One region of the Photobacterium sp. NCIMB 13483 genome, then DNA from elsewhere that is predicted to be linked to it. Evidence: predicted binding sites of a transcription regulator. Region 1 holds the regulator's gene; each other region holds the start of a gene.
The links. The regulator CRP, encoded in region 1, controls carbon source genes, mostly activating them, when cyclic AMP is high. The targets are predictions, from matches to a motif close to TGTGANNNNNNTCACA.
Positions count from the first base shown of each region.

Region 2: the regulator CRP is predicted to act here: its motif matches at 3,886-3,901, upstream of udp (uridine phosphorylase).
Region 3: the regulator CRP is predicted to act here: its motif matches at 4,487-4,502, upstream of nagE (N-acetylglucosamine-specific PTS transporter subunit IIBC).
Region 4: the regulator CRP is predicted to act here: its motif matches at 5,061-5,076, upstream of C9I86_RS03810 (NupC/NupG family nucleoside CNT transporter).

Region 1 covers NZ_PYLV01000006.1:142,281-150,621, reverse strand. The annotation lists gene C9I86_RS07475 (hydrolase) at 1-416, shown strand, start outside; gene C9I86_RS07470 (YheU family protein) at 484-696, shown strand; gene C9I86_RS07465 (phosphoribulokinase) at 848-1,717, shown strand; gene C9I86_RS07460 (OsmC family protein) at 1,819-2,223, opposite strand; gene crp (cAMP-activated global transcriptional regulator CRP) at 2,606-3,238, shown strand; gene C9I86_RS07450 (hypothetical protein) at 3,418-3,612, shown strand; gene C9I86_RS07445 (DUF1338 domain-containing protein) at 3,663-4,457, opposite strand; gene astD (succinylglutamate-semialdehyde dehydrogenase) at 4,498-5,958, opposite strand; gene astA (arginine N-succinyltransferase) at 5,971-6,987, opposite strand; gene C9I86_RS07430 (aspartate aminotransferase family protein) at 7,093-8,325, opposite strand.
Region 2 covers NZ_PYLV01000003.1:187,531-195,871, reverse strand. The annotation lists gene C9I86_RS04465 (ATP-binding protein) at 1-467, shown strand, start outside; gene C9I86_RS04460 (response regulator) at 479-952, shown strand; gene C9I86_RS04455 (zinc/cadmium/mercury/lead-transporting ATPase) at 1,097-3,667, shown strand; gene udp (uridine phosphorylase) at 4,058-4,825, shown strand; gene C9I86_RS04445 (hypothetical protein) at 5,019-5,249, shown strand; gene C9I86_RS04440 (Card1-like endonuclease domain-containing protein) at 5,361-6,527, opposite strand; gene C9I86_RS04435 (LysE family translocator) at 6,830-7,480, opposite strand; gene C9I86_RS04430 (hypothetical protein) at 7,745-7,936, opposite strand; gene C9I86_RS04425 (MalY/PatB family protein) at 8,104-8,341, opposite strand, start outside.
Region 3 covers NZ_PYLV01000004.1:93,336-101,676, reverse strand. The annotation lists gene C9I86_RS05240 (DUF3581 domain-containing protein) at 1-688, shown strand, start outside; gene C9I86_RS05235 (HAMP domain-containing sensor histidine kinase) at 784-2,127, opposite strand; gene C9I86_RS05230 (response regulator transcription factor) at 2,108-2,788, opposite strand; gene nagE (N-acetylglucosamine-specific PTS transporter subunit IIBC) at 2,973-4,355, opposite strand; gene C9I86_RS05220 (phosphatase PAP2 family protein) at 4,808-5,530, shown strand; gene C9I86_RS05215 (transcriptional regulator) at 5,608-5,970, opposite strand; gene C9I86_RS05210 (DUF411 domain-containing protein) at 6,633-7,094, shown strand; gene C9I86_RS05205 (hypothetical protein) at 7,210-8,169, opposite strand; gene C9I86_RS05200 (MarR family winged helix-turn-helix transcriptional regulator) at 8,235-8,341, opposite strand, start outside.
Region 4 covers NZ_PYLV01000003.1:19,727-28,067, forward strand. The annotation lists gene C9I86_RS03785 (copper-binding protein) at 1-25, shown strand, start outside; gene C9I86_RS03790 (aspartate/glutamate racemase family protein) at 89-1,171, opposite strand; gene C9I86_RS03795 (DUF1456 family protein) at 1,396-1,887, opposite strand; gene C9I86_RS03800 (hypothetical protein) at 1,965-2,870, opposite strand; gene C9I86_RS03805 (lytic transglycosylase F) at 3,053-4,522, shown strand; gene C9I86_RS03810 (NupC/NupG family nucleoside CNT transporter) at 5,146-6,336, shown strand; gene alsS (acetolactate synthase AlsS) at 6,606-8,270, shown strand; gene budA (acetolactate decarboxylase) at 8,283-8,341, shown strand, end outside.

The DNA.
Region 1 (8,341 bases):
AACGCACCATTGCCAAAAAGATTGAACGTCAGCCTCACACCATGCCCATTAATCAGCAACAGTTAGCATCGATTAACAATGTGTGGCAATTTGATCAAGCAGTAACAGCACCATTACATGGCTTCAAAAATGCTAATGACTACTATCAACGTTGCAGTGGCTTACTGCAACTGACAAATATTCGTCGTCCTTTACGAATCATTCATGCTAAAGATGATCCGTTTATGAACAGCGATGTTATTCCATCACAGCCATTACCCGCCAACATTCGTTATGATTTATCAGCCACCGGTGGTCATGTCGGTTTTATCAATGGCAGCTTACTCAAACCACAATTTTGGTTAGAGCACACAGTGCCTGCATGGTTTCAACAACAATTAGATCAACATCAAACAACCCAACCAAATAATGACTGACTTTCTTTCATGCTAATTTTAAGAATATACTGCGGCTATTATTTTATTAGTCATTTAAGAAGTTGTAATGATTATCCCTTGGCAAGACATCGCACCAGAAACACTCACTAACCTTATCGAACAATTTATTTTACGAGAAGGCACTGATTATGGCGAAGTTGAAATCAGCCTCAGTGATAAAGTGGCTTATGTACGACGCCAATTACAATCTGGTGATGCTGTAATTGTTTTCTCTGAATTGCATGAATCAGTAGATATTAAGCTCCGCAATCAAATGTAATCACTACATTATTGTAGCGATAACCATTAAAACTTGGTATCAGTTGCATTTTTATCACTTAATACCGACATTTTAGCAAACATGTAGTAACATTTATCGCTGACCATTATTTGTTATTAAACCTGTGCTAATCACAACAACAAGGTGAGTTATGTCGGTAAAACACCCTATTATTGCTGTCACTGGTTCATCAGGCGCGGGTACGACCACCACCTCTGAAGCCTTCCGCAAAATGTTTAATATGATGGACATCAACGCCGCATGGTTAGAAGGCGATAGTTTTCATCGTTTTACTCGCCCAGAGATGGATTGTGAGATTCGTAAAGCCAAAGAACAAGGTCGTCATATCAGCTATTTCGGTGCAGAAGCCAATGACTTTGAACAGTTAGCCCACTTTTTCGAGCAATATGCTCAAGACGGCAGTGGCAAGTTTCGGCGTTACTTACATACCTTTGATGAAGCCGTACCTTATAATCAAATGCCGGGTACTTTCACGCCTTGGCAACAGTTAGCTGAAAATACTGATGTGTTATTTTATGAAGGGCTACATGGCGGTGTGGTTGATGGTGAAACCAATGTCGCTCAGCATGTTGATTTACTGATTGGGATGGTGCCCATTGTAAACTTAGAGTGGATTCAAAAGATCATTCGCGACACTCGCGACCGCGGTCATTCAAGAGAAGCGGTGATGGAATCAATTGTGCGCTCAATGGATGACTATCTTAATTACATCACACCCCAATTTTCTCGCACCCATATTAATTTTCAACGAGTCCCTACCGTTGATACGTCAAACCCTGTCAGTGCGAAAGGTATTCCAAGTTTAGATGAAAGCTTTGTCGTGATCCGGTTTCGTGGCTTAAAAAATGTCGACTTTCCACATTTATTGGCGATGATTCAAGGCTCATTTATGTCACGCCACAATACCCTTGTGGTTCCTGGTGGGAAAATGAGTTTTGCGATGGAACTGATTATGCGACCGTTGCTTGAACAACTCATTGAAAATGGAAAAATAGCGTAAGCATTATTTCTTGTATGATACTCAGAAGTAAGTATCAGACGTAGCTCTCACTACTCGTTGATAAACGGTTACTGATATCAGCAACCGTCATCGTCATCGAGTTACGCCACAACAATCTCATAGCTGTGACTCATTTCAACACCTTTACCTAGCATCAAACAAACTGAGCAATATTTTTCAAGCGAGTCAGCCACCATCTTACTCACTAGTGCATCATTTAAATCATGGCCAGTAACAACAAAGTGTAAATTGGCATGAGTGAAAATTCGTGGCGCTTGTTCACGACGTTCGGCGAAGATATTCACTTCACAAGCCGTGATCTGCTGTTGTAAATCTTGTAAACCACTAACAACATCCACAGAGCTACATCCCCCGGCAGCCATTAATACCAACTCCATTGGACTTGGCCCTTTTTCACCACCGTTACCATCTAAAACGACGCTATGGCCCGATGCTGATTGGCCAACAAACGTCATGTTTTCTACCCATTTTACACGTGACTGCATTTTTATATCCTTGAGCTATATTATTTAAAATTTGATCTTATTTTTGTTGATAATTCCATCGATGTAAACGTTATTTATTTTGTTTGATGCTAATTGTGTTGCATATTTCTATTGCTAGAATTGGAGAGCAAAATCACTTTGAAACGGTGCTTTTGGTAACTAAGTCACAACGATGTGATCATGTGCACACTTATCTCTCATAAATGAGCGGGTCATCGAGATCAATATCAAGAAAAAGCCCCAAAAAAAGGATACACTCTAAACCAGTTTAAGTTAGCTCGCAGCCCATCAGCTGAGTGAATAACCCTGCCAACGCACAGTTTTGTCGAGTTATCTTTACAGAACATATTGTTGGGCAACATATGCAGAGGAAGTTAGTAATATGGTTCCAGGTAAACCGCAAACAGATCCAACTTTAGAGTGGTTTCTTTCCCATTGTCACATTCACAAATATCCATCAAAGAGCACGTTAATTCACGCAGGTGAAAAAGCAGAGACTTTGTACTACATCGTGAAGGGTTCTGTTGCTGTATTAATCAAGGATGAAGAAGGTAAGGAGATGATCCTTTCTTACCTAAACCAGGGCGACTTTATTGGTGAACTCGGCTTGTTCGAAGAAGACCAAGAACGTACAGCTTGGGTTCGCGCAAAAAGCCCTTGTGAAGTTGCAGAAATTTCATTTAAAAAATTCCGTCAATTAATTCAAGTTAACCCAGATATTCTAATGCGTCTATCTGCTCAAATGGCATGTCGTCTACAAGTGACAAGTCAAAAAGTGGGTGATCTTGCGTTCCTTGATGTTACAGGTCGTATTGCACAGACATTACTGAATCTTGCAAAACAACCTGATGCAATGACACACCCTGATGGCATGCAAATTAAGATCACTCGTCAAGAAATTGGTCAGATCGTAGGTTGTTCTCGCGAAACAGTCGGCCGTATTCTTAAAATGCTAGAAGAGCAAAATCTTATTTCTGCTCATGGCAAGACTATTGTGGTTTACGGTACACGCTAATTATTTTAGTCATACCAAAATCACCGATGAAACCGCAGCTTATGCCTGCGGTTTTTTTTTATCACTCCCCAGATGATCACCGTAAAACAATCATTGAACACTCAGGCATTAGTGTTAAATTTTAACTTGTAATAACATCTATTTATGCTACATTTTGCTCACAAATGGATTTTAAATCGATGATGGTCAATATGGATATTGAACGCTTTTCAGTTAACAGTTACACCACGGTACCTGGGATCTTAACTAGTCAGCCAACAACCATTGAAATGACAGGGTTTAGTGATAGTCGCTGTTATCTCGAACAACAAACCGGATTACGTCGCTGCCCTGCAGATGAATCAGGTGTTTGGGCTTCACCACTGGATAACTAACCCTTCAACAACAGTGCTTATGCGCTAAGCACTGTTTATTTGGCTTACAATTAACGATCTGTACTTTCAAAAATTTTATTCGCCGAAGCAACCACAAACCCTGAATATAACTCACCATTCGCTTGGGGATGGCGTTTTGCAAATTCATAAAATCCACCAGGGATGTTATGAATACCGTCTCGAAAACTGACCCCCACCTTGTCAGCCATGGTTGCTGATTGTTCCAACATCACCTCAGCATTACCTTTTATCTCCCCGCCCGCTTGATTAATAACAAACTGGTTATGGCGCAATAAATGATTAACCTCTTCAAGATTAGAGAACTGTTCTAATTGATTAATACTCACCGTAAAATGGTTAGCGCCAAAACCGTGTGCCGCAACCCACGCTGCATATTCACTTTCAGCCGCTAAAAATTGATAGGTCGCAAAGTCAAGTTGCCATGGACGGCCACGATAAATAAAATCAGGTTGGCGAAAATAATCATCATCAACCTGATCAAGCAAGGCTCGTATCGTATGTTGTAATTCAGCCGAGCACCCCGCTAATTGTAATTCGCTAATAAAGACTTTTGGCAACACCGGGTTTGCATGAATAAAGGATTCGGCATACAGCTTTTTGGCACTAAAATGATATTTTGCTTGCGGTTGGTAACCCAAAGCAATAAATGGCGCAGCCAGTACGGCTAAGCCACACTTCGGTAACCCAAAGCTGCGCAATGCAATATGATCATTAAGTAATGCTGTGTCCTCGGTTAACAACTGCTGTATTTGCACCGCTGAAGGGCATAAGCGGTGACTATAATCGTGCCATAAACCATCAAAAAGTTGGGTAATAGATTCCATAATCAGCCTGCCTATTGAAAGCATTATCACTCATTAAACCTTAGCTCAAGCATACTCCTGGCGCTAATTGAGCCGGTAATTGCACATCATCCCCTTCAACAGACGCCATAGGATAAGCACAATAGTCCGCAGCATAATAAGCGCTTGGGCGAAGATTTCCTGATGCGCCAGGGCCACCAAAAGGTGCATCACCACTCGCTCCTGTTAAGGGTCGGTTTCGATTCACAATACCAGCACGAATATGTTCAATAAAATAGAGCCATTGTTGCTCATCGGTTGAAATGAGCCCTGCCGCTAAGCCATAGCGAGTTTGATTGGCACTGACTACCGCTTGAATAAAATCAACATAACGACTAACGTGTAATAGTGGTCCAAAATATTCTTCATCCGCAAGTTCAGTAATAGCACTAACATCGATAATCGCAGGCGTCACAATTGCGCCTTGTCCCCGCGTTGCCGTTAATAAAGCAACGCCACCAGCATCCAAAAGTTGTTGTTGATGCAATATGATGTGATCCGCCGCCACAGCAGAAATTAATGGCCCCATAAACGGTGCAGGGGTTGCAAAGGGATCACCCACCAGCAATTGTGAAGCGACCGTCACTAAACGGGCTAACAGAGCATCGCCAGCTTTTCCTGTGGCGATATATAATCGCCGTGCACAAGTACAACGCTGTCCAGCACTTAAAAAAGCCGATTGAATGATGGTATATACCGCCGCATCAATGTCACCATACTCTTGGCCGATCACTAATGGATTATTACCTCCCATCTCTAAAGCCAACATAGTTTGCGGTTGCCCCGCAAATTGTTGATGTAACAAATGCCCCGTTTGCGCACTCCCGGTAAACAATACTCCAGCCACTCTCGTTGCCATGGCTAATGCCGCTCCCGTTGTACGTCCACCTTGTACTAAATTAATCACCCCATCAGCAATACCCGCTTGTTGCCATAACTCACACATTCGTTGAGCGGTATTAGGTGTCAGTTCTGAGGGTTTAAATACCACGGTGTTACCCGCTAACAATGCTGGAATAATATGGCCATTAGGTAAGTGTGCGGGGAAGTTATATGGTCCAAATACCGCCATCACCCCCAAAGGACGATGGCGAACAATCATGGTGGTTCCGGCCTGTTGACGCTGACGAATACCCGTTCGCTCATGATAAGCTTGCGTTGATAACCCAACTTTGGCAATCATCGCCGCGACTTCCGTGGTACTTTCCCATACTGGTTTACCTGTTTCTGCCGCAATAATATGTGCCAATTGTGATTGATGTTGTTGCAGTAATTGAGCAAAGCGTTCAATAACGGCTAAGCGCTCATTAAACGTCGTATTTCGCCAGTTTAAAAACGCTGTATTTGCAGCAGCAACAGCATTCTCAACTTGCTCTACACTCGCAGCATTACCTTGCCAAACCACATCATCATTATAAGGATTGAGTGATTGAAATCGCTCACCATCGCCCACTAGCCATTGATTATTAATCCATAAGCTCATTCGTCTCTCCTTTTATGGTTGGGCTATTAACCTTACTTCATCACCCATTTCCACATTAAGTGCAGCGGCAACCTCAGCGGTCATCATGGCTTGTCCTTGTGCAGTAATCGCAATAGAAGCCACAACCGCTCGAAACCCTGCTAACTGACCATTTGAGATAAGATAATGTTGTTGGCTGCTATGTTCACCAATATTGACCGAATAACGCTGCGAATGACGCACAGTTTCAATATTACGCACGTCACATTCAATACTAGGACCGGCATCAAAAATATCAACATAACCGCGACAACAAAATCCTTCTTGTTCTAACAGTTGTAACGCGGGACGAGTATTAGTATGTACTTTCCCTATCACCGCTTGTGCTTCTTTGCTAAGTAAATTGACGTAAATCGGTAATTTAGGCATTAAATCAGCAATAAAGCCTTTGCGGCCAATACCGGTTAAATAATCTGCATAAGTAAAATCAATCGAAAAAAAATGTTCTTTCAGCCATTGCCAAAAAGGGGAATTCCCCTGTTCATCAGAGACACCACGCATTTCAGCAAAAGCCACCTTAGCAAATCGCTGTTGATGATCAGCCATCAATAAGAAACGTGACTTTGACAATAAGCGTCCGTTAGTACCTTGACGCCACTCGGGCAATAAAAATAAGCTACACAACTCAGTTTCCCCAGTGTATTGGTTACCCAATGTCAGTACCTTAACGATGTTGTGTACGCCTAACTGACGCGAAGCATGGGTCACCGTACTTAAATGGTAATTATAAAAAGGCACATCAAGTCCAACCGTCGCTTCAATTGCTGTTGTACCAACGACTTGATTGGTATCACTATCAACCGCGACCAATAGATAACTTTCCTGGCCTGGAAAGGTAACACTGGCATTAAAACTGGCTTGAGAATGTTGGATACGGCGACGAAGTAAATCTTCATTGATGGGTAATGATGTAAAACCATGACCAGAGGCTTCTGCACATTGCATCAGTGCAGGATAATCAGCGGCAGTAATAGGACGAATAATGAGCATAGCATTCCCTCCTAAATATAGACAATGACTCCTGCCATTGTCTCGCTCAACATCAGCGTTAGAATGGGGCTATTGGTGTTAACTAACCCCGTAATAGCAATTCAATCACAGCTCAGCAGAATGCAGTTCATATAACGTTGCAATTGCCGCTTCTAAGCGTTGCATTCCTTCATCGATATCTTTTTTATCAATTACCAATGAAGGCGTAAAGCGCACCACATCAGTGCCCGCAACTAATACCATTAACCCTTCTTTACCTGCGGCAACTAAGATATCTCGTGCTCGGCCTTGCCATTGTGGGCATAACACCGCCCCAAGTAATAACCCTTTACCGCGAATTTCACTAAAAATAGGATAACGATGATTAATCTGCATGAGCCCATCACGGAACCATTGTTCGCGCTGTTTCACGCCAGCTAATACTGCGGGCTGACTAATGGTATTGATCACCGCTTCAGCAACCGCACACGCAAGAGGATTACCGCCATAAGTTGAACCATGGGTACCCACTTTAAGATGGGCTGCAAATGCCGTTGTTGTCAGCATTGCAGCAACAGGGAAGCCGCCACCTAATGATTTTGCTGTGGTCAAAATATCTGGGGTAACACCAAGACCTTGGTAAGCAAACAAGTCTCCCGTACGGCCATTACCCGTTTGCACTTCATCAAAGATCAACAGCGCATGGTGTTTATCACACAGCTCACGTACCCCTTGCACGAACTCAATCGTTGGGCTAATGACCCCACCCTCACCTTGTAAAGGCTCCATCATCACAGCACAGGTTTTATCTGACATTAATTCAGCAATTGCCGCTAAATCATTATAAGGAATATGGGTAACAGCTTGGGGTTTAGGACCAAAACCATCGGAATAAGTACTTTGGCCACCGACCGTCACGGTAAAAAAGGTACGTCCATGAAAACCATGATGAAAGGCGATAATTTGATCTTTATCTGCACCAAAGTTATCAACGGCATAACGACGCGCCAATTTCAATGCGGCTTCATTGGCTTCTGCGCCAGAGTTAGCGAAAAAGACTTTATCAGCAAAAGTAAGTTGGGTCAGTGTGTCAGCTAAGCGCAACGCGGGCTCATTGGTCATCACATTACTTAAATGCCACAATTTTTGTGCTTGCTCTGTTAATGCTTCCACCAGCACCGGATGGCAATGGCCCAAACAACTGACCGCAATCCCCCCCGCGAAATCAATATATTCCCGTTGCTGTTGATCCCATAAGCGCGAGCCTTGTCCACGAACGGGAATAATATCCATCGGCGCATAGCAAGGTACCATGACCTCATTAAACAATGAACGTTGCAGCTTCTCTTCTGTTGCCATCACACTATCCTTCTGT
Region 2 (8,341 bases), on a different contig from region 1:
GTGGCGGTGATCATGCCCGCATACCTAATGTTGATATCAATGATACGCTTCATAAATCATTAGCGTTATTACAAAGTAATTTGCGAGCGGTGGAGGTTGTGCTTAGACCTGCAATTTTACCACCAGTAACCGCAAGCGTTACTGAGTTGGTGCAGATCTGGGTTAATTTGATTAAGAATGCATGCGATGCAATGGAGCACACTGACAATCCACAAATTGAAATCGCGACTCGAAGTGTAAAGAATAAGTTGTTAGTTACAATCACTAATAATGGACCAATAATCGATGAAGCCACACGACGTAAAATATTTAATCCCAATTTTAGTACCAAAAAGGGTGGATTATCATTTGGATTAGGATTGGGATTGGCCATTGTTCAACGTATTGTGAATAGCTATGGCGGCACAATAGTTGTTAAAAGTGATCACCAACATACGACATTTAGAATTAAGCTACCGATAACGTAAGGGACGGTTATATGGAAAAAATCACTATTATTTGCGTTGATGATCAACGTGAAGTGTTAAGTGCAGTATTAAAAGATTTAGCTGAATTTGAGCCATCTTTTTTATTGGAAGAGTGTGAATCAGCCGATGAAGCATTAGCGTTGATGGATGAACTGGATGCTGACGGTCAGTTTATTGGGGTAATTATTTCTGACCATGTTATGCCCGGTAAAAGTGGCGTTGAATTGTTAACCGCAGTGGCTAACGATAACCGCTTTATTCATACTAAAAAGGTGTTATTAACCGGTCAAGCAACCCATCAAGATACTATTGCCGCGATCAATAAAGCCCGTATTGAAAGCTATTTTGAAAAGCCATGGGACACTGAGGTATTGGTTAACTGTGTACGAACATTAGTGACAGAATATATTTTTGATATGGGGTTAGATTATACGCTTTGGGGTGATGTGCTTGATAATACAATAGTTTTACGTCGTTTACGTTAATTTATCTCTAAGGGTGCAACAGTATTTTTACTTATTTATGATAATTATTATCACTTAACTGTGATGAGTTGCTTGACCTTGGTCTTAACTCAAAGGTTTATAATCAAAAATAGTAAAATCGAATAGCACCCAAGGAGAACGATGATGTGTGCTCAATGTAATAATAAAAAAGATCATATTCATACTGCAAAATCAACCGTTGCAAATAAAGCAACGGTTACTATGGTTGCTGCAACAACGGATTGCTGTTCAAGTGTCAGTGCTGATTGTTGCTCGACCAATAAAGATTCTGAAGGGTATGGTGATAATGACACTGAAGGTCCTGCGGCAGGTGGTTGTTGTTCAGCGACAACACATGATGCGATCCATCCGGTAGCCAAGAAAAACAGCTTTACCATTACAGGTACGCATATTTCTGATTGTGATAAGCCTGCCCAAAATAATACACACCATGATCATGGTGTAGATGCCACGCGTACGCACCACCATGATACTCATGATCATAGCGAACATGTTCATACGAAACAGTGTTGTTCAACACCAGCGATGAGTAAAGAACAAGAATTAGCGTTAGAAGCTTCTCTAACCAATAGCGCTCATGGCAAGACCTTTAGCTGGAAAGTACTAGGCATGGATTGCCCTAGTTGCGCAGCTAAGCTTGAAAAGTCCATTATGTCATTAACTTCAGTCGACACGGCTAAGGTGATGTTTGCGACTGAAAAGTTGATTGTAAATATTCATGATAATCAACAAGCAGATATTGAAAGCCTAAAATCTGAGATCGAAAATAAATCACAACAGACAGGTTTTATCTTAGTTTCTACTGCTACAAAAACCGCAGATTTACCTACTCAATCTTTTTTACATCAACATCTCTCTGTGATCGTTATTGCAATGATGATGGTGATTGCCTTTATTTTAAATAAAACGGTTTCGGCAGAAGCAGGGTTGTTAGCGTTTACGTTGACGACCATTGTTGGTTTATTCCCTATTTTGAAAAAAGCGATTATTTTAACTAAATCAGGAACACCGTTTTCAATTGAAACATTAATGTCGGTTGCCGCTATTGGCGCTTTGTACCTTGGTGAAACTGCAGAAGCGGCAATGGTTATCTTTTTGTTCCTTATTGGCGAACAACTTGAAGGTTATGCGGCTTCTCGTGCGCGTAGTGGCGTCAAAGCATTAATGGATTTAGTACCAGAAGAAGCCACTGTTATTTTGGCTGATGGTACTAAAACCAAACGATCAGCAGCGGAGTTAAAACCCGGTGATGTGATTGAAGTGGTACCGGGTGAACGTTTACCCGCAGATGGTCAAGTGTTGGATGTTATCGCCAGTTTTGATGAAAGTGCGTTAACAGGGGAGTCCGTGCCTGTTGAACGTACACCGGGCGAAAAAGTCATGGCGGGTAGCATGGCATCCGATAAAGTGGTGCGATTAACCATTATTTCAGCGCAAGGCGATAATGCCATCGATCGTATTTTGCATATGATTGAAGATGCTGAATCACGTAAAGCACCATTAGAACGTTTCTTGGATAAATTCAGCCGTTGGTATACGCCAAGTATGATTTTATTGGCTGCGCTGGTGGTTATTATTCCACCACTGGTATTTGGTCAATCGTGGGATGAGTGGATTTATAAAGGCTTAGCATTATTATTGATTGCTTGTCCGTGTGCATTAGTTATCTCTACTCCCGCAGCGATTACATCAGGTTTGGCTGCGGCGGCACGTCGTGGTGCATTAATTAAAGGGGGAGCGGCGTTAGAACAACTGGGTCATATTGAAGTGGTTGCGTTTGATAAAACAGGTACGCTGACTGAAGGTAAACCTGTTGTAACAGATATGATTTGTTGGGATAACGACGACGAGAAATTATTACGTCAAGCTGCAGCGATTGAAGCGGGTTCATTGCACCCATTAGCGAAAGCCGTGGTTAATCGCGCGCAACAACAGCAGGTCACTGTGGTTGAAGCAACGGAGCGAGAAACCTTGGTTGGTCGTGGTATTCAAGGTATCACCGAAGGCGATAAGTTCTTATTATGTGCCGCTGATCGTTTACCACAAGATATTGTGCTCACTGAAATACAACAACAGCAAGCAACAGCATTAGAAAATGAAGGCAAAACGTTAGTGGTTGCTGTTCGTAATTCATACCCTGTTGGCTTGGTAGCATGGCGAGATAATTTACGTGACGATGCATTAGTTGCGATTGAAAAACTTAAACAGCTTGGTATTAAATCCGTAATGCTAACGGGTGATAATACTCGGGCTGCCGCTGCAATTGCGAAAGAGATCAATATTGATTTTCGTGCCAGCTTATTACCTGCTGATAAAGTCACTGAAATTCGTAAATTGAATGACGAACATAGTGTTGCCATGATTGGTGATGGTATTAATGATGCGCCGGCAATGAAAACTGCAACTATCGGTATTGCGATGGGCGGCGGTACTGATGTTGCACTGGAAACTGCTGATGCAGCGATTACGCATAATCGTTTGGCTGAATTGCCTGTAATGATTGAGCTGTCACGTGCAACGTTAAATAATATTCGTCAGAACATTGGCCTTGCTCTTGGGCTTAAAGGTATTTTCCTTGTCACAACGATATTGGGTGTAACGGGACTGTGGGTCGCGGTATTAGCGGATAGTGGTGCAACAGCATTAGTGACTTTAAATGCGTTACGCTTATTACGTTTTAAACCTAAGCAATAATTGGGTGAATAAATAATATTATTCGCTGAATAACGAAGAGCAGAATGGTTTCAATACCATTTTGCTTTTTTATTTATAGTTATGATTGAATACCAATAAAAACGGTAAACGTTATGCTGAAGTTACGATTTTTTTTGTGATGGGCTCGATAGGAAAACGTTTTGTTGTGATCTCTGTTCAATTATTTTGTAACTAAAAATTATATTGCTTTTGTTTAATGTGATTTAACTCACTAAAAACAGTCTCAGCTTCCGTTATCTTTACATTAGATTTTGACAGACGTTGTTGTTATGTTGCGTATTACGTTTGCTGTCAAAAAACACAATAATTAACGATAATTATCCATCTCTGTTCCTACAATCAGAGCGATTAAATTTAAAGGGTATCATTATGTCTGACAATAAAGTGTTCCACCTAGGTGTTAATAAAGCGGATCTTAACGGTGCTGAGTTAGCAATTATTCCTGGTGATCCTGCTCGTGTAGAAAAAATTGCCAACCTAATGGAAAACCCTGAATTCCTAGCAAGTGCACGTGAATACACAGTATACCGCGCGCAGTTAGATGGTAAGCCAGTTGTTATTTGTTCTACTGGTATTGGTGGTCCATCAACATCTATCGCTGTTGAAGAGTTAGCACAATTGGGTGTTAATACTTTCCTTCGTGTAGGTACAACAGGTGCTATTCAACCAAACATTAACCCGGGTGATATGATTGTAACTACGGGTTCTGTACGTCTTGACGGTGCAAGCCTTCACTTTGCACCAATGGAATTCCCTGCGGTTGCTGATTTCACTGTTGCAACAGCAATGAAGCAAGCATGTGATGATGCTGGTGCGACAGTGCATACTGGCGTTACCGCTTCTAGTGATACTTTCTACCCAGGTCAAGAGCGTTATGACACATTCTCAGGTCGTGTAGTACGTCGTTTCCAAGGCTCTATGAAAGAGTGGCAGGAAATGGGTGTGCTGAACTTTGAAATGGAATCTGCAACACTATTAACTATGTGTGCAAGTTCTGGTTTACGTGCAGGTTGTGTTGCGGGCGTTATTATTAACCGCACTCAAAAAGAAATTCCTGATCACGCAACATTAAAAGCAACTGAAGCGCGCTCAATTAAGATTGTTGTTGAAGCTGCACGTCAGATGCTAACTAAATAATACGTTTTCAATAACGCGATTTATTTAATATGTATGTTAGAAAGCCGATAGATTACTGTCGGCTTTTTTGCATTAAAAGCGCACAGGTATAATGAAAACAATACGATAATGCTATGACTTAGTGGGGGAGTTTAACCATTAGGTTGTTTTTGTTGTAGAATAGTATTTCGTTGAGCTTAGTGAAGTTATAAACATGATTGATTATAAAATTATATTTCCAAATGGACATCAAGCGACCATAGCATTACCTATCTCTCCTGTATTACAGATGAAGATTGCTTACTTAGATGATGTGTTTGTTGTAAGAGATATTATTGCAACTGTAGGGGAAAATATGACCATGGTAACACTTGTCTTAGATGAGGGTCAGCACCATACACAGAAGCCACAAGCTGCAGGAATTGTTTTTAATCGACTTGGATAATTCACGCCAAACAGCATTAAGCGATTCTCAAAATTTGATGAAATAAAAAGGCCTTTAAGAAGGCCTTTTTTGATCGTTACTCTTTTTTACTAATGCAAGATGGCTCGCGATTTAGGCTGGGTTATGAGCTTGACCACCAGCACCTTTAAGCCAATCATGTAGATGAGTGTATAACTCTCCTAGTTGATCTGGACCAATGATCGCTAATCCTAAATCTTGAGCTCGAACGAGGTCATGGTGACGTAAAGGACGGAAGCTCACTAGCATTGCACGTGCTTGTAGGCCACCTAGCAAGTCACGTAAAGATTCTAGTTTGTACAAGGTATCATCGCCATCATCGCGCATACCTTTGGTCTTACATTCAATGATGTGCAGTTTATTATTGACGATAGTTGCTACATCAAGTTCATTACGTACTTCACGCTCACCAATTTTACGGTAAACCTGCACACCTAAAGAGTGATCTTGAATAGTGGGTAACTCATTTTGAATCGCACGCACTGTACTGTGAACAAGGCTTTCTAACCACTCGCCATTAGCAAATCGACGTGCCTCTTCATGTTTAAATGTCAAAATACCATCGTGATATGTTGCAAGGCCTGTTTCTTCGAGATCGGTTAGAAGTGTACCAAGTTCTTTATAACCTTGCTGTTTTTCACTTAACTCAACAGTTAGCACTTGTTCTTTACGACATGTAGTTGCTAGGTAGTTAAGCGTTGCTAAGCCTGGGCCTAATTCTAATGCAGAACTCGCCCAACGTTGGCCCAGTTCCCATAACTGATCGTTAAGAGATTCTGGCATTGGATTATCAGATAACTCACAACGCGCACCAAAAATAGTTAAATAATCAGAAATTTGAATACGATCTTGTACTTGTTGTTGTTCGCGATCATTGGGGAATAACCAGCACATTTCATCACTGAATGGTTCAATGACATAGATTGGCCAATGAAAAGAGCGGAAAACTTCATAAGCGGATAATAAACGGTGACGTAAACCACAACTTGCATTAAACCAAACATCACGGCTGTCTTGTTTTAATTGGTCGGCAAGTTGGTTCAAACGTTGTCTAATTTGAGTGACATTGATAATGTCGGGAATAATGAAAAATTCAACAATAATATTACGTGAAGTTAAAATAGAAGCGAGTCGATCATATTGTTCTTGTTGTTTTTCAGTACCAATAAATATCATTTTATCGGCAGGTACGGCTTCGTCTAATAATGGAGTGATCAGGCGGACTGGATCCTGATCAATAATGCCAACGTGAGTAATCATAATAATCCTTAATGCGCCCGACATACTGGGCGTAATGTTGTGATGCGCATTAAATAAAAGAAATGCAAAAGTAAGCGTGCGCACACATCTATAAGGTAAGTATATGAGGTTTTTTAGTGTGAAATTCAAGTCAAAATTTAAAGGCTAAGAATTCACATATAAGGCGAAAATATTACTTATTCAGTTATTTTGTCTAATAGTCTATTTTTAATCGTTTTTTTTACTTAAATATCGATAATTTCTAAAACGCCATCATTATTAATGGCGTTTTTTTTGTTGAAAACATAGTTACCAATATTAAATTACATGCTTGGTGGGGTTGGTAATTGCGAGGCTAATAGCCAAATAGCCAGTATGAAGAAGATTAAACCCATAAATTTATGTTGGTTATTTCGGAATTTTTCATTTTTAAGCAATGACTGGCCGAATACGCCAATGGTTGTCACGAGAAATAAATTAAATAATAACCCTAAGACATTAAGTAATAATCCAAGTACTAACATTTGTTCACCCGATGATGTTGCAACATGGGTTGAAACAAATTGCGGTAAAAACAAAACAAAGAAAATGAGTGCTTTAGGATTAAGTAGATTAGTAAAAACAGCTCGACGATAAAGTGTCGATGCCATTTTATTTGAATGCTCTAATTCTTGAGGGGCGTCATCTGGATGAGTGCGCATGCAATCCCAACCCATTTTCAATAAATACGCGCCGCCAACTAAACGTAAAACATGTAAAGCGATTGGATTCATTGCTATAAGCGCAGAGACACCAAGAGCCGCTAAAATAGTTAATAAAATACCAGAGGTTGCATTACCTAAACTTGCATAAATACCGACTTTGCGACCGTAAGTTAAGCTTGAGCTGGCAATAAGTAGCATGTCAGGTCCTGGAATGAGTAGTAGAGCAATCACAGCGGTGAGGTAAAGAGGTAATACATTTAAATCAATCATGGTAAAAACAACGTTATAGTGTAGAAGTCTATATTTTACACAATAAATAGTTCCAATCCATGAGTTACAAGCAATAGAGGGTGTTTTTTACTGCTTTGACTTGATTATGTATGTTAATCGTCTGTTTTACGTTATTGAGTTGTTAATGGCGATGGTTTTTTTGGAAATGAAGCTAGGTATAGGACTGATCACTAACAATAAAAAATACCGTTGATGTGATCAGTGAATGATTGGCTTTGTTGGTCTATTTTTGACTAACGTTGATTATGCTTTCTTGCTGTGGAAATGAAAACGCTCATGAAAGTAAGCTTTTAGATGCTCTTCCATATTGTGAACTTTATTATCAATCGCATCGCACAGTACAGCATCATTATTCATTGCATTTACACGGTTGATAACCATTTCTTCGATGGCGGATTTTTGTGCTTCTGTTAGTTGCGTTTGTTGAGTTGTCATGGTGTGTTTCCTTGAAATATAACGATATGATTAATTTTTATTATATCGTTAATATTTTACGACTGAAATGATTGTAATTAGAGATTACTTTTATGGGGTAAGCATAATGCATTAGGGTTATAAGACTTACCCTAATGCATATTTTGAAGATGTATCTGGTGTGCTTTTTACTTTAGTACGGTACGTAGTCGATTAATTTTTTCTTCTAAAATAGATGTTGGACAACCAAGATTTAGACGAATAAATCCACTACCATCTCGGCCAAAGCCATATCCCATTGTTGGAATAACACCTGCTTGATGTAGTGTATTTTCTAGGGTTTGATCATCTAATCCCATTGCTCGACAATCTAGCCATGCTAAGTAAGTCGATTCTTGAACTCGATAGGTTACTTGCTTAAGCTCA
Region 3 (8,341 bases), on a different contig from region 1:
CAGCGGTGAATTATCTTTTACTCGTGCACAAGCAAGTCATTTTGCAAAACGCGTAGCCGGTGACTTTAACCCTATTCACGATGAAGATAACAAGCGTTTTTGTGTACCTGGCGATCTGCTATTTTCGGTTCTGCTAGCAAATGTTGGCCTTAGCCAAAAAATGCGCTTCGAATTTGCAGGCATGATCAATGAATCAAGCTGCCTACTTATAGATATAAAATCCCCTACAGAGCTCTCAGTTATCGACTGTAAGGGCAAAGTATACATGGATGTCACACGCAGTGGCGAAACCACAAAAGATGAAGTGTTAATTTCACAAGTCACTAAAAACTATGTGCAATTTTCAGGAATGAACTTTCCTCACATCATGGTTCCATTGATGAAATCTAAAGACATCATGATCAACCCAACACGCCCATTGGTGATCTATGAATGTATGGAACTTGATTTCACTCGCTTAGACCTTACAGCGCCCACTGTTGAGCTAACCAACTCTATTATTGAAGTAGAAGGCAAACGTGGCAATGTTACTCTTCATTTCTGTTTTAAAGAAAATGGTGAAATTGTAGGTACAGGCAGTAAACGTATGGTAATGAGTGGCTTAAAACCTTATTGCCAAGACGGTATTGATGATTTAGTGTCACGCTTTAATGAACGCAAAGACAAATTTAACGCGATTAACAGTTAATAAGTAATCAGTCTCATTGATTATTCAAGAATGTATTGCTAAGAAAAAGCCCAATCGACTATCGATTGGGCTTTTTTGATGTTAACGATCTTTAATTATACTTCATCAATCTTTGCTGCTAATTCAGACGCGAGAGGTAAATACAGTCGTGATCGCAATCCTGGATTATTATCACTGAAAACTAACTCACCATTATGACGAATAACCACAGCTTCAACTAACGACAGTCCCAACCCAAATCCTTGATGAGTTCGACTACGATCAGCACGGAACATGGGTTCACGAATACGTTGTTTGTCTTCATCAGATACTCCCATGCCATTATCAATCACAACCACACCAAAATGGTCAACAATCACATCAATCTCACCCTGTTCTGGCGTGTATTTAATTGAATTTTCAACTAAATTATAAACGGCTCTAAATAATAAACTTGGTTCACCTTGTAAACGGTATGGTTGATCTTCTCTAAAGCTCAGTCGTTGTTGCTTTTCATCTGAAATGGGTAATAAAAACTCAACCACATCTCGACAAACTTGAGACAAATCGACCCATTCTTTATCAATATGCTGCTTACCACTGTTTAAATTAGCAATTTCAAGCATACCATTAAACATACTTAACAAGACTTCCAAATCATCATGACATGCTTCTAATTCTTTGGTATGTGGCACCGTATTTTGTGTCAGTAATCGTTCTAAGCGCAGCTTCATTCGAGCAATAGGGGTACGTAAATCATGCGCCATACCGACCGACAATGCTTTTAGCGATGTTTCTTTTTTCTCTACTTGCTCAATCATAAAATTAAGGTGCATTGCTAGCACATCAAATTCATCATCATTAGAACTAACCGGTAACTTAACCCCTTTTTCACCCAATATAACGCGGTTCATTCCCTGATTAACTCGTGCTAATTTTTTTAAAATAACCACCGCAAATAATGAAGCTCCAGCCAACATAAGAATCACAGGCACCGCTATACCAGAAAGTAACATCGGAATAACAGTTTGTCGGTACGATTGCATAAATTGAGGATTAATTTTTATGACTAATTCCATTCCTAAAGGCAACGGTATCACCTGAGATAATTGCGATGTTTTACTACCATGACCAAAGATAAAAGACGCTGTTGGATAAATTAATAATTCTTTGTTAATACGCTTTGTTGGCTGTATGACGTAGCTAAATGTCGTATTACTTAGTTTACGTTGCGCTATCGTTCGATATAGTGCACCACTGTCACCTTTATTAACTATCATCGAAAACAAATTAGCTTCATTAACTAAATCACGTTTTAATTGCTGGTGGTAAAACGTTTCAGAACTAACCACTACCTGATTGATAAATAGAATAAATATAAAAGCGACACAGGTAATAAAATACATCAACACTTTAAAAATAGTTGATCGCGACAGGTTTTCAGACCCGGCGTAAGACATAACCAGCCCCTCGAACAGTATGGATGAGACTCGGCTCTCCTTCTTGTTCTAACTTTTTACGCAAATTAGCAATATGCACATCAATAACATTGGTTTTTGGATCAAAATGGTAGCTCCAAACTGATTCAAATAGACTCATACGAGAGACAACACTTTCGACATGTTCCATTAAATATTGCAGTAACAAGAACTCTTTTTGCTGTAAATTAATCAGCCGAGAACCACGCCATACACGATGTGATTTAATATCTAATCGTAAATCATCATAGCTATATTCAGACGACACCGTCGCAGCAACGAGTTGATTACGTTTAACAAGAATATTGGCACGAGCAACAAGCTCAGCTAAAGCAAAAGGCTTCGTCAGATAATCATCACTTCCCGACGTTAAACCGACAACGCGATCTTCAACGCTATCCATTGCACTTAATATCATCACAGGCGTATGGTTTTCCGTTGCTCTTAACGCTCCTAACACTTTCAAGCCATCTAATTGCGGTAACATACGGTCTAAAATAATCAGCTGGTATTCACAACTTGTTGCCATCATTAAACCTTGATGACCATCCTCAGCTTCGTCTACTACAAATCCATGCTCGCGTAATCCTCTCGCAACAAATTCTCGAGTAGTAAGATCATCTTCAATTATTAATATTTTCATTTCATGCCTAAACCTAGATCTAATCACTTATTCATGCTTTGTTCGTAACGCGCCAGTATTATACACAGTCCACTTCTATTTTTTAGCTATAAAAAAACGGCCTACCAGAGGTAGACCGTTTAACGCGACCATAGGGGGAAGTTATGAAATCGCGAAGACTGTATTTTACTTAACTAATGATGACTTAAAGTGCTTTCATTTGGTTAGCAATAATTTCAGCTTGTGGACCTAAGATAACTTGAAGGTTATTTGAACCTACGTTAACCACGCCCTTAGCGCCTAACTGTTTAAGTTTTGCATCATTGATGATTGAGCGGTCAACGATACCTAGACGAAGACGAGTGATACAAGCAGAGATATCGGTTAGGTTATCTTTACCACCTAGCGCTTCTAGGTATTGTTCTGCTAAATCAGCCTTGCTATCTGAAGTTGGGTTTGAATCTTCTTCTGGTGCATCTTCACGACCTGGTGTTTTAAGATTGAACATCTTAATCGCACCAACAAAGATCACGAAGTAAAGCGCACCAACCACTAGACCCATTGGGATAATTTCCCATGAATTATGCGCTGCTGGAGCGTTAAAGTTCAGGATGTAGTCAATCAAGCCAGATGAGAAGCTAAACGCCATGTGGATATTAAGCATTGATGCAACAACAATACTAAGACCCATTAAGATAGCGTGAACAACATATAAGCCAGGTGCTAGGAACATGAACATGAATTCGATTGGTTCAGTGATACCAGTTAAGAATGCAGTTAATGCCACACTCAATAACATACCACCAACAACTTTCTTGTTCTCTTTCTTAGCCGTTACATAGAAAGCCAATGCCGCACTTGGAAGGCCGAACATTACTACTGGGAAGAAACCACTTAGAATACGTCCCGCAGATGGATCACCCGCAAAGAAGCGTGAGATTTCACCCGTAACCACTTGACCCGTTGTAGGATCAGTGTAATTACCGAATACAAACCAAACCATACTGTTAAGAATGTGGTGTAGACCAAGTGGAATCAATAGACGGTTAGCAACACCGTATACGAACTCGCCAGGTACGCCACTGGTTAGGATCCATTGACCTAAGTGGTTAATACCACCTTGGATTGGAGGCCATACTACACTGAATGCAAAAGCAAGAATCAATGCAACTAAACCAGTAATGATAGGAACAAAACGTTTACCACCAAAGAAACCTAAGAACTCTGGCAATTTGATTGCATGGAAACGGTTGTATAACAGGCCTGCACACACACCAATAATGATACCACCCGCAACACCTGGGTCGACATCAGCATTAAGTGTCTTAATCGCAGCCATCATAATGAAATAACCAACCGCTGCCGCAATTGCTGCTGCCGCTGAGTTATCTTTTGAGAAACCACCCGCAACACCCATTGCAAATAGAAGTGCTAAGTTGGTGAAAACCGCCTGACCACCTGCTGCAATAAAAGGTATATTTAATAGATCGGGTTGTCCAATACGCAATAAAATACCAGCAATAGGCAATACTGCGATTGGAAACATTATCGCGTTTCCGAGCTTTTGGAAATGTCCAAGAATACTCATTCCCTTCTCCATATCATTACATCAAAATTAATAAACAACATATGTCGTTTAAGCATGTGCTAACCATACAGTAGTTAGCTAAACTTAGTTTAAGATAAACATTAAGTTTTCTTAATGTTGGCGCATTTTCACGTGACAACCTTCACAGATTAAGAAAGAACACTAAAATACACTCAGTAAATTTACAAAATTAACATTACAGCAACAGCTATAATTGTAAAATTTATGAGGGTGATTTATTATATTATTGTGTAAAAGACAAGAAACATGAACCTTACCTGACAAATAAGTATAGAAGTTGTTATTCAACGATTTTCTTAATGACATTTTGTACAATTTGTGCGAAAAAGACAGCCGTTTTAAATCATGAAAAAATGTCAATTTTATGACACTCGACCGCTTTTTTTATGGCTTACTTAATTATTATTAAATGACAAGATTGAACTCTCTCCATGATGACTTTTATATCTAAAAAATTACCTAATTTTTTTGCATTAGGTTTATTTGCTATATTACTCTTTATCGCCATTCATATTTTCCCGATACCGGCATTCACTACACCTGTCAGCAATCCAGCAGGCATCTCATTTGCATTACTTACTGATAGTGCAGGCAGTCCATTCTTCCTTATTACTGCAGCATTACTGTGCTTATCACCTGTTTTTATGCGGTTACCAAAGAAAACAATCACTAAAGTATGGATTCAATTTGGTATTTTATTAGTATTAAGTTTTGTCACTAAAACAGTATTAAAACACGAAACGGCGATTCCTCGCCCTTACAGCTATGAATTACAACGCCTACATTTAGTGGAATCTCCTGAAGCATTCTACGCATTAGATACAGCCGCTAAAGATAATGTTGTAAAAGAAGCCTCTGCTTATGTAAGTTCTTGGCGTTTACGTAGCTGGGAAGGTGAAACAAACTACTCTTTCCCTTCAGGCCATACTATTTTTGCTGCTATCTGTGTTTTATTCTGGGGTGGTTTCTTTATTCGCCGAGGTAAATATCTTTTAGCAGGAGGGTTAATTGTCTGGGCAACAGGTGTGGGTATTAGCCGTTTATGGTTAGGAATGCACTTCCCTTCTGATGTCATGGGCTCAATACTTGCCGCGACGGTACTTTATTTCTTTGTTCCTGAGTGGGATGAAAACGCGAAGAAAAGTAAAAAATAATAGTCAAGTAACTACCATTTAAAAAGGCTCATCGCATTATGCTATGAGCCTTTTTTTATAGAATAAATAACGCTATATCATGCATCACTAATGCTAGGCTTATGTTCATACTCAACAACAAGTTGATTACCAACATACGTTACCTTCTTTATTTCACCATCAAATATAAAAGTATTCTTAACAATAGAGTTTGCTAACGATCCTTTTTGTACCGCTTCACGTAACGAAGGAAGTATTAAAACAGGATCAATATTTAAAATGCCACAAAAATCATTAACAAACTGATGTTGAATAACAGCATCCCCTCGCAGAATGTCTGAAAATTCAAGTTGCGTTAACTCTAGCTTTTTAGCCATTTCAATTTGAGTTATACGCATTTTTGCTTTATAGCTCATCCATGTATCGTGCAAAACTCGACGATCTTTTTCAGTATATTGCATTTTCTTTCCTAAAAGCGCTTTCAATACATTAAATAAACCCAACGTTATTCATCACACTGCGCAAGGGTGAATTTAAACGAATTGATTTTTTTCATCCATAAATTAGCTGTAAGAATATGTGTCAGCCATTCATACAAGCAATATAATATAGATATATTTAATACTTTATTACAAGTTATTCGTTGTCGAATTGCGTATTAAACCTATAATGCACAAAAATCATAGAAGGATAATAAAACTAAAAATGCTACGTTCTTGGTTATATTTTATTGTACATAGTGTGCTAATCATCACTGTATTCACCAATACAGCGTATGCACACATGACACCAATGACGCATTGTAGTGAGATAGAAATAGCTAGCTGTTGTGATAATACAAAGGTTGTAACCCTCTCACTTATCGCTAATTGCAGCGATGACTGTAATGATAGTGATTGTTCATCACAGCATCAGCCAGCATTGCTCTCTAACTTTAGTTTTCAATCTCTCCATAGTACCGAAATACTCATAAGTGCTTTGTGTCACTCTCCTCGTTATTATCATGAGCCCTTGCTAAAACCGCCAATGGCGTAAGTATTTTCTCCACGAACACCACGTTACTTACTTCATTAATTACCGCCATATCGTACTGGCGTGCATCGCGTTATTTAGGAATATCATTATGATCATCAAACAAACTTTATTAGCTTGTGCTCTTTTTGTTTCAGCAACAACAGTTGCAGCAACTACACCAACAACATCACCAATAATCAAAGGCACGAATTACTTATCTCCCTACTGTGGCTGCTGTAAAGAGTGGGTCGCACATATGAAAGATAATGGCTTTGAGTTAGAAAACGTTTACCAAGAAAACCTCACGCCAACAAAAATTAGACTGGGTGTTATGCCTGAATACGCATCTTGTCATACAGCTCAAATTGAAGGATATACCTTTGAAGGTCATATTCCTGCTGCTGATATCAAGCGCTTTTTAGCGAGCAAGCCAACACGAATGAAAGGCCTAGCAGTAGGTGGAATGCCTGTAGGATCACCAGGCATGGAATATGGCGATCAAAAAGACAGTTATAATGTGGTCGCTTTTGATGATAAAGGTCGAACAATGGTATGGGCTAAATACAATTAATCATATGCATCTATTACCTTTCCATTAAACAGCAATAGTAAAATAAAAAAAGCCCGTTGACCTTGTTTACACTTAAAAGAATTAACACATCAACGGGCTTATTTATTGATTTCGTTTACTGAAATAAGGCTCGATTAGGATCATCATTTTCTGCCCATAATGGATCTAATTCGCGTTTTTCAAAGTAAATTTGCAAGCCATTAAAATAAGTAAAAGCTGTCAACTCTGAATCTTTACCAAAATGTTCAAAAAATACGTCTTCGTGATCCGCTAACTCGACTAGCGTTTGAATACCCCGCTCTAATGCCCATTGAATCGCAGGAGGTGCAATAATAGTCCGATATAGCATCAATTGTTTAATATCAGCCAATGCGATTTTACGTCGTTCTTGCACCGCACGGTGTGACACCTGCGCATTCGCCTGCTCTTCTGCCAATAACGCTCGTAGGCTAGCTAAGCTTGATTCTCGTTCTGCTGTCGAATAGCCATAAGTCGTTTTACAAAAACGTAAGGCATAAGTCATTTTTTCACGCCCCACCAACTCAATTACTTGCTCAAGGTAAGGCTGTGGAATCGCATACAACGCAGCTAACTGAGTTACAGCATGGTTTAAGCTAGTATAGATAATGCCATCATATTCAAATTGAAATGTTGTCGTCACATCATAGCAAGGCAAGCCATCAATATTAATTGCCCATCCCGCGTAATTGACCCGATCTTTAGCAATTTCAAACATTTTCCAGCCACTAAGACGGAAACCTTCTAGAGCTTTACCATCCATTTCTGATGATTCAAGTTCTTCTTTGGTCCAATTAACACCAATTTGAAGATGCTTATGGTATTTCTTATGCAGTTGTTGTTTCACTTTGTCGCGCAATAAATCTAAGCTACTGACCTTTACCGCGTTAGCAAAAGCAAAACACTCTTGGCAACACGGCAACATAATCGGTAAGGATTGATTATCATAATTTGGAACAGCCATAAAAGCATGGCTATCGAAATACGGTTCACCGCAAAACCAGCAGGTATGACGGTAATCAAAAGGCACATCAATATTATGGTATGAAGAAGTCATTTATCTGCTATTTGTAAGTTAAAGTACGTTGAGTATTATGCAAAGACTGATCCCCAACAACAAGGTTATTTATGACGAAGATTATCCGTCATTTTATCGGCTAACTGTTGAAAAACAGCTATCTCATCAGAGCTAATATGCTCTGTTATTTTTTCTTGCATTGCATTATCAA
Region 4 (8,341 bases), on a different contig from region 1:
TATGACCCAAACCATCACGTTATAAGCCGTTATTAAAAATAAAAACGAGGTAGATACTATTCTCTATCTCGTTTTATTTTACTATTTATTATTCAAAGTCAGAATAATAATTAGCTAACTTGTTCGTTATAATCTTATCTAATATATTAATATCACTATAAACATCAATATTTAAAGCAACTAACTTTTGCTTAATATCCGTTGCCGACTCTGAAAAGAATAATGTCGGTAAATGAAAATAACTTCCAGCAAGACTCTGATTACGCTCAGTTAAATAATGCACCGTATAATCAAAAATACGCTGCTGAATCATAATCGCTTGATCTAATGAGCTAACATTAAAGGCCAGCGGTGTTGCCCAATCTAAGTGCTGCCCTTGGTAGGTTACCAAAGGTTGAATTAATGCTTCACTTTGTCCTTGAGTAGACACTAATGCTTGTGCTAATGCCATTGATGCATCAATAACTTCAACATTTAACGGCAACATCCCTTGTGCTTTAAATCGCTGACAACTGGAGGCTGTTAAAGCTAATGGTAATTCAGTACAGCCCAATATCACTTTAGTACAACCTTGTTTAGCAATCTCATCACATATCACTTCACATAGTAGTGTTTCTGCTTGCTGAGTAATTTTAGCCGTTTTAATACCAAAATCAGGATTGTAAATAGCTTCCATTATCTTCACTTGGTTCTCAACAGCAGGCTGTGTCGCTTTAATTCCTTGCTCGGTTAAAGCTGTTTGATATAACCCTGACTCTATCAGACTATTAACGCCCATGACTAATACAGTATCTTGGTAACCTTGTAACGACGTTGCTGTTTGTTTAATCATATCAACAAAAGTTACTGGTATATCAGGCAATATCCGTCGAAATAATTCATGGGCGCTATTGCAAGCAAGACCAAGACGATCAACCGCTAAATATTGCATTAAGCGTAATGTATATACTGCGGTGTCAAATTTACGTAATTCAGGTATATCTGTTGGTAGCCATTGTTGCAGTATTTCTTGAGGCTTATAAGCTAAACGTGCATTACCAAAGGCAACAAATTGACATTCTTTATGCTCAGGCAATGAAGAAATTTTAGCCATTAAATCAACCATCGCTTCATTGCCCATTCCACCAATGATACCAATACGTGATTGTTTAAAATTATCCTTAATTTTCATAAGCTCAATGACTCATATTTATAATCGAAGTCGACAACTTATAGAATAACGGGCGTTTTTACTTTGATAAGTATAATGAAGAGTGCAAATATATTGATTAATATGTTAGTAAATATTTCAAAAATATAAACCCTTTAATAACACCTATATTGATCAAATGACAGCCAATAAAAAAGCAGCTTTAATAAAAGCTGCTTTTTTGTCGTAAGTATCAACTAAAACAATTACTTATCGTCAATTGTTTCTTCTGATGGCTCAACGCCACGGTGGTTGATCTGTAATGCTTGTAAAAAATTACGTAGCACCTGATCTTTACAGTCACGGTAATGTTTATGATCAACTTTACGGAAAAAAGCACTTAATTCATGCTTACTTAAACGAAAATCAACCAATTTAAACAAATCAAGTACGTCATCTGCTTTCAGGTTTAGTGCAATTTGTAATTTTCTAAAAATAATATTATTTGTGATTTTTTGCTCTGGCGCAGGCTGTTCACCTTCTTTCTTGCCACGCTTTTGATTAATAAAGCCATTTAAGAAAGTAGCAACTTGTTCATCAGAACAGCTCTTATAACCTTCTGCATCATCAGCTTTTAACCAACTGCAAACTTGCTCACGCGTTACTTCACAATCAGCAGCAGCAAAAATAGCGATCATTTCGCTATCATTTAAATCAAAAGTATAGCGAACACGGCGCAAAACATCGTTATTAGTCACAATTTATCCAATTTAGTATGCTGTGGTTGTAATAATCACAGCGAAATTATCAGCGCAGAATAACAGATAATTCATCGCTATTCACTCGAATCAAGCAGCTTTTGTACATCAAGCGTAGCAATTAATGCTTTATTGAGTGGCGTTTTCTCTGTTGTGATTAGTAACTTTCCAGCACCATACCAATGAATTCCTTCCCATTGTGAATAATTACCTAATCGCTTATAAATGCCCGTTGACCAATCTGGTTTATCATCCTTCACTTTTACAAGCCAAATAAATGAATAACCTAGATATATATTTCGGCGATAACCAATAAACGCCAATGTTGCTGTTTCAGGATTATAATCAACCCCTGTAATTAACCCTTTACTAGGGTATTCAGCGACCGGATTTAAATGCTGGACTTTATTTACTTCGCCTTTATCTATTTGATAAAGTCGAGTTTTCTCATCTTTCCAGTTTTTTGAAAATAACCATATCTGGTCACCAACAACCGTAATGGCTTCACTGTCATAGTTATGTTTGTTAAACCAACCTTTAGTAAAATCATTATATTGAAATTGTATTTTTGCCGCTGGTGTTACTGCTTGTTGTTGATTGAGGCCTTTTTGCTCTATTTTATAAATAACACCACCATTGCGTATAGTAAGGTTATTACCAATATCGCCAACATATAAAAATTGCTGATCTTGCGCTAAATCTTCCCAATCATAATTACGACTATTATTTACTTTTACGATTTGTGCAATACCCGTCATATCATGATTTAAACGATAAAGTTTATTATCACCATACGTATCGTTATGCGTCCAAATATCACCATTAATAATAGCCAAACCAGAGGTTTCGCTTATCTTTTTAGGCATATATGCCAAAATATCCACATAAAGAACATTACGTACAAAATAAGTGGCACCAAGACTACATAACAGCAGTAATAACACTACTGACAATCCAACAACAATTCTTTTTATTATCAGCATATTACCCGTATGAATTATATCTTTAAAAATTAATATCCTTGTATACTATCATTATATTGCGCGTATGAAAAACAGGAAAAAAACATACAAAAACCTGATATAAATAAGCAAATTTCACCATTACCAACCATAATTAATCTTAAACATATAAATTCCGTTCACTTCGGTATGGCAGCTAAATAATGATTAATATTCCACACCTCATTAAATATAAATACGGGCTCGCCGCATTGTGTTTACTATTAGTAAGTTTCCAGACTCATGCTGTTCAATTAGCACCACTTAGTGGCTCTGAATATGTGGGTGATTTAGCTGAATTAGAAAAAAAGCGGGTATTGCGAGTATTGGTTGCAGCAGATCTCGGTTTTTACTATATAGAAGATGGTATAACTAAAGGTATTATTGCCGATTTATTGCAGCATTTTGAGAAAGACATTCATAAAACACACCCAAAAATGCACTTACAAATTATTCCTGTCCATCGAGATAAATTGTTACCTTATATAATTAAAGGCTTAGGCGACTTAGCCATTGCCAATATTACAATAACAACTGAACGTAAAAAACAAGTTGATTTTAGTCAACCTGTACTTACCAATATATCAGAAGTACTTATTAACAATATTAAACAGCCCCCCTTTAACAAAGTAACCGATTTAAGTGGTAAAACAATCTGGGTGAGAAAAAGTTCGAGTTACTATCAAAGTTTACTCAAAATTAATAATAAATTGCGCATGCAAAACTTACCACCCGCATCAATATTGTTTATTGATGAAACACTACAAGATTATGAATTATTAGAACTTATAAATTTAGAACTACTCAATGCAACAGTGATAGATAACCACAAAATAAAAATCTGGCAACCCATATTAAAAAATATCCGTGTTAATGATCATTTTGTTTTACGTAATGACGGTCAAATAGCTTGGGCGATACGTAAAGATAGCCCCAACCTAATGGCACTGGTTAATCGCTATATTGATACAGTAAAAGAAGGGACATTAATAGGTAATATTATTTACAGTAAATATATTGAAAACCATCGTTGGCTTAATACACTACTTGATCCTAATAATATCGATAAAATGGAAAGTTTATCGCATATTTTCTTTCGCTATTCAAAACAATACGACTTTGATTATTTAATGTTAATGGCGCAAGGTTTTCAAGAATCAGGGCTAAATCAACATAAAGTATCAAACAAAGGTGCCGTCGGTATCATGCAGGTACTACCCAGCACTGCTCGTGACCCTAGTGTAGATATTCCTAATATATATACATCAAAAAACAATATTCATGCTGGTGTAAAATATATGCGTTATTTACAAGACCAATATTTTAGCAGTGATGAAATTGATTATGATAATAAAATGTATCTCTCACTCGCTGCTTACAATGCAGGCCCTGGCAATATCAATAAAATGCGGCGTTACGCCAAAGAACAAGGTTATAACCCTAACGTTTGGTTTAATAATGTTGAACTTATTACCCGTAAACATATTGGATCACAACCGATTGTCTATGTGAATAACATCAATCGTTATTTCATTGTTTACAAACAAATAATGAAACTACAACGTTTCCGTGACTCTGGTATTCGCCCTTTTATTCCACCCTATAGATTTGATGCTCCAGTGTTATTTAAATAGCACATCAAAAATCAGTCATAATCACCATTAGCAATATGCACAATAGTGATTATGATTTTAAATTAGGTAGTGATAAATGTTTAGTTCGGCGATCATGTTTATGGAAATACCATAATTTACGGTTTTTGGATGATTTTTTCATTACAGCACCTGTAACAAGACTAATAGAGTAAATATCATTCTATTATCTATTGATAATGTAAATTAATACCAGTCGCAATCATAACTCATATTTCCAATATTACATTTTAATATTAGTACGATAAATTCACTCACAATATTAACATTACTCTTTACCCTTCCAGATAGAAAATACTTAATTTAAAAAACTTTGCCTCATAATAAGCCATAACAACCTAATTAACTTAAATATTTCAATCATATAACATGAAACAAATCACAAAACATAATGGAGTTACATTCAGTGTCTTCATTATTATTCTTATTTTTATCACCATATTCAAACAAATAGCAAGCGATTGCGCAAACGTGAAAAATTAGTTTTTGTCAATTGCAAAAAAAACTACTGGATTAAAAATGCGATATATATCACTTTATCGAAGAATGAAATCATTCAGCATACACACATAAACAGATAATAATCACACTGAGCACAATCCAATATGGTCTATTTACACTTTATACTCGGGTTAGTCGTTATTGCAGTATTAGCTTTACTTGCCAGCAACAACCGAAAGAACATCAAATATCGCTATATTATTCAGCTACTTATAATAGAGCTAGCACTTGCTTACTTCCTACTCAACTCATCAGCAGGTACAGGTATTGTAAAAGAGTTTGCAGATGCATTTAATGGTTTACTCTCATTTGCAGGTGATGGTACTAATTTTGTGTTCGGTAATTTATCGAATAACAATGATTTTAACTTCTTCCTAAGTGTATTAATGCCGATTGTTTTCATTTCCGCATTAATTGGTATTCTGCAACATATCAAAGTATTACCTTACATCATTAAAGCGTTAGGTTTCTTGTTATCTAAAGTCAATGGCATGGGCAAACTAGAATCATTCAATGCAATCAGTGCATTAATGGTTGGTCAGTCTGAAAACTTTATCACGTATAAAAACATTTTAGGCGGAATGTCAGAGCGTCGTATGTACACCCTTGCAGCGACGGCAATGTCAACGGTTTCTATGTCTATCGTTGGCTCATACATGAAGCTTATCGACCCAAAATATGTTGTTGCTGCATTGTTTTTAAACATGTTCAGTACCTTCATCATTCTGTCTATTATCAATCCTTACGATCACGAAGCTGAGATGGATATTGATGAAATGATGGCAGCAGAAAGTAGTGAAACACTGACTTTCTTTGAGATGCTGGGTGAATATATTTTAATGGGCTTTAAGGTTGCTGTTATTGTTGCGGCGATGCTTATCGGTTTCATTGCACTCATTTCAATGATCAATGCAGGCTTTGATGCAGCATTTGGCATCAGCTTCCAAAACTTAATTGGCTACTTATTCTACCCTGTTGCATGGTTAATGGGCGTTCCTGCTCATGAGGCATTACAAGCTGGTAGTATTATGGCAACCAAACTTGTAACTAATGAATTTGTTGCAATGATGGACCTTCAAAAACAAGTAGGTACTTTGTCTGCGCACACTGTTGGTACGGTTTCTATCTTCCTTGTGTCATTCGCAAACTTCAGTTCTATCGGTATTATTGCTGGTGCGGTTAAAGGTGTGAACGAAGAGAAAGGTAATATGGTTGCTCGCTTTGGCTTACGCCTACTTTATGGCTCAACCTTAGTTAGTATTTTATCTGCATTAATTGCCAACATTATGCTATAGCAGTATCAATGGCAGGGTTTATTAAGCCCTGCCATTTAATTATATAAGAATCAACATCTTCAATTTTTCATCCCAGCCTACAACCTCTATTTTTCACTAATATGCGATTTATTCCACTGCACTTAATTAAATAAGTAATATTAACTTCCAATTTTAGCCTCTTTCATTTGTATGATAAATAATTTAGATTTTATGCTACTCATCACATTAAATTCGATTTAGCGAAAACATGTCCTGAGCCGATCAACAATTATAACCATGAGGCTTATATGTCAAATAAAACCATTTCAGGTGCAGAACTTGTCGTTGAAACCCTAAAGGCACATGACGTTCCCCACATTTTTGGTATTCCTGGTGCTAAAATCGATGCTGTGTTTGATGCCGTATGTGATAACGGTCCTGAAATCATTATTTGTCACCACGAACAAAACGCAGCTTTCATGGCAGCCGCAACAGGTCGTTTAACAGGCAAAGCTGGTGTTTGTCTTGCAACCTCAGGTCCTGGCGCATCAAATCTCGTGACTGGTGTTGCTACGGCAAATAGTGAAGGTGATCCTGTTGTTGCACTTGCTGGTGCGGTTCCCCTTTCGATGTATTCCCATAATACGCACCAATCAATGGATACTCGTTCTCTGTTTAACCCTATTACTAAGTTTTCCGCTGAAGTAATGGACAGTGCTTCTGTACCTGATGTCGTGCATAAAGCATTTCGTATTTCAGAACAACCAACTCAAGGTGCAAGTTTTGTTAGCCTTCCTCAGGATGTACTAACCAACCAAATCCCTTTTATTCCAGTACAACAACCAAAACCAATTTTATTTGGTGGTGCGCACCCACAAGCTATCCGTCAAGCGGCTGATCTTATTAACGCAGCTAAAAATCCAGTATTATTATTAGGTATGGATGCGAGTCAGCCTTTTGTTACAGGTGCTATTCGTCAATTACTTGAACAAACTAAAATTGCCGTGGTAAATACTTTTGCTGCTGCAGGTGTCATTTCACATAATTTATATGATTGTTTTCTTGGTCGTGTGGGTTTATTTAAAAACCAACCAGGTGATATTGCATTAAACAATGCTGATTTAATTATTACTATTGGTTATAGCCCAATTGAATACGATCCAATCTTATGGAATAAAGACGGTAAAACACCTATTATCCATGTGGGTTATCAACAAGCTGATTTAGAAGCTAGCTATAACCCAATTTCGGAAGTCGTTGGTGATCTTGCGGTCTCTGTTGCTTCTATTGCTGCTGAATTAGATCAACGTGAATCACTTGAAAATAATCAGAAATTTCAAGATTTACGTCAAGACCTACAACAGATTATGCGCATGGGTGTTAATAAAACATCATCAATGGGTGTCCATCCATTACGTTTTGTTCATGACTTACGCCAGTTTGTAAGTGACGATACCACAGTATGCTGTGATGTGGGCTCTATCTATATTTGGATGGCACGTTACTTCCACTCTTTTGAACCACGCCGCTTGTTGTTCAGCAACGGTCAACAAACATTAGGTGTTGCTTTACCTTGGGCTATCGCTGCATCACTACTGACACCAAATGAAAAAGTTATTTCAATGTCTGGTGATGGTGGCTTCTTATTTTCATCGATGGAATTGGCAACCGCAGTTCGTCATAAATGTAATATTGTTCACTTTGTTTGGACAGATCACAGCTATGACATGGTTAAAATTCAGCAGCTTAAAAAATATGGTCGTGAAAGTGCAGTGAGCTTTATGGGCCCAGATATTGTTAAGTATGCCGAAAGTTTTGGTGCTTATGGTTTAGCTATTAATACTGCTGATGATATTGAACCAGTACTACGAAAAGCAATGGCATTAAGCGGTCCTGTATTAGTTAACGTTAATATTGACTACCGTGATAATAGCCGTCTACTTGATCAACTTCACCCTTGCCAACAAGATTAATAGGACAACATCATGAGTCAGCAACCTAACGAAAAGACATTTTACCAAACCTCAATGATGAGTGCTTTAAT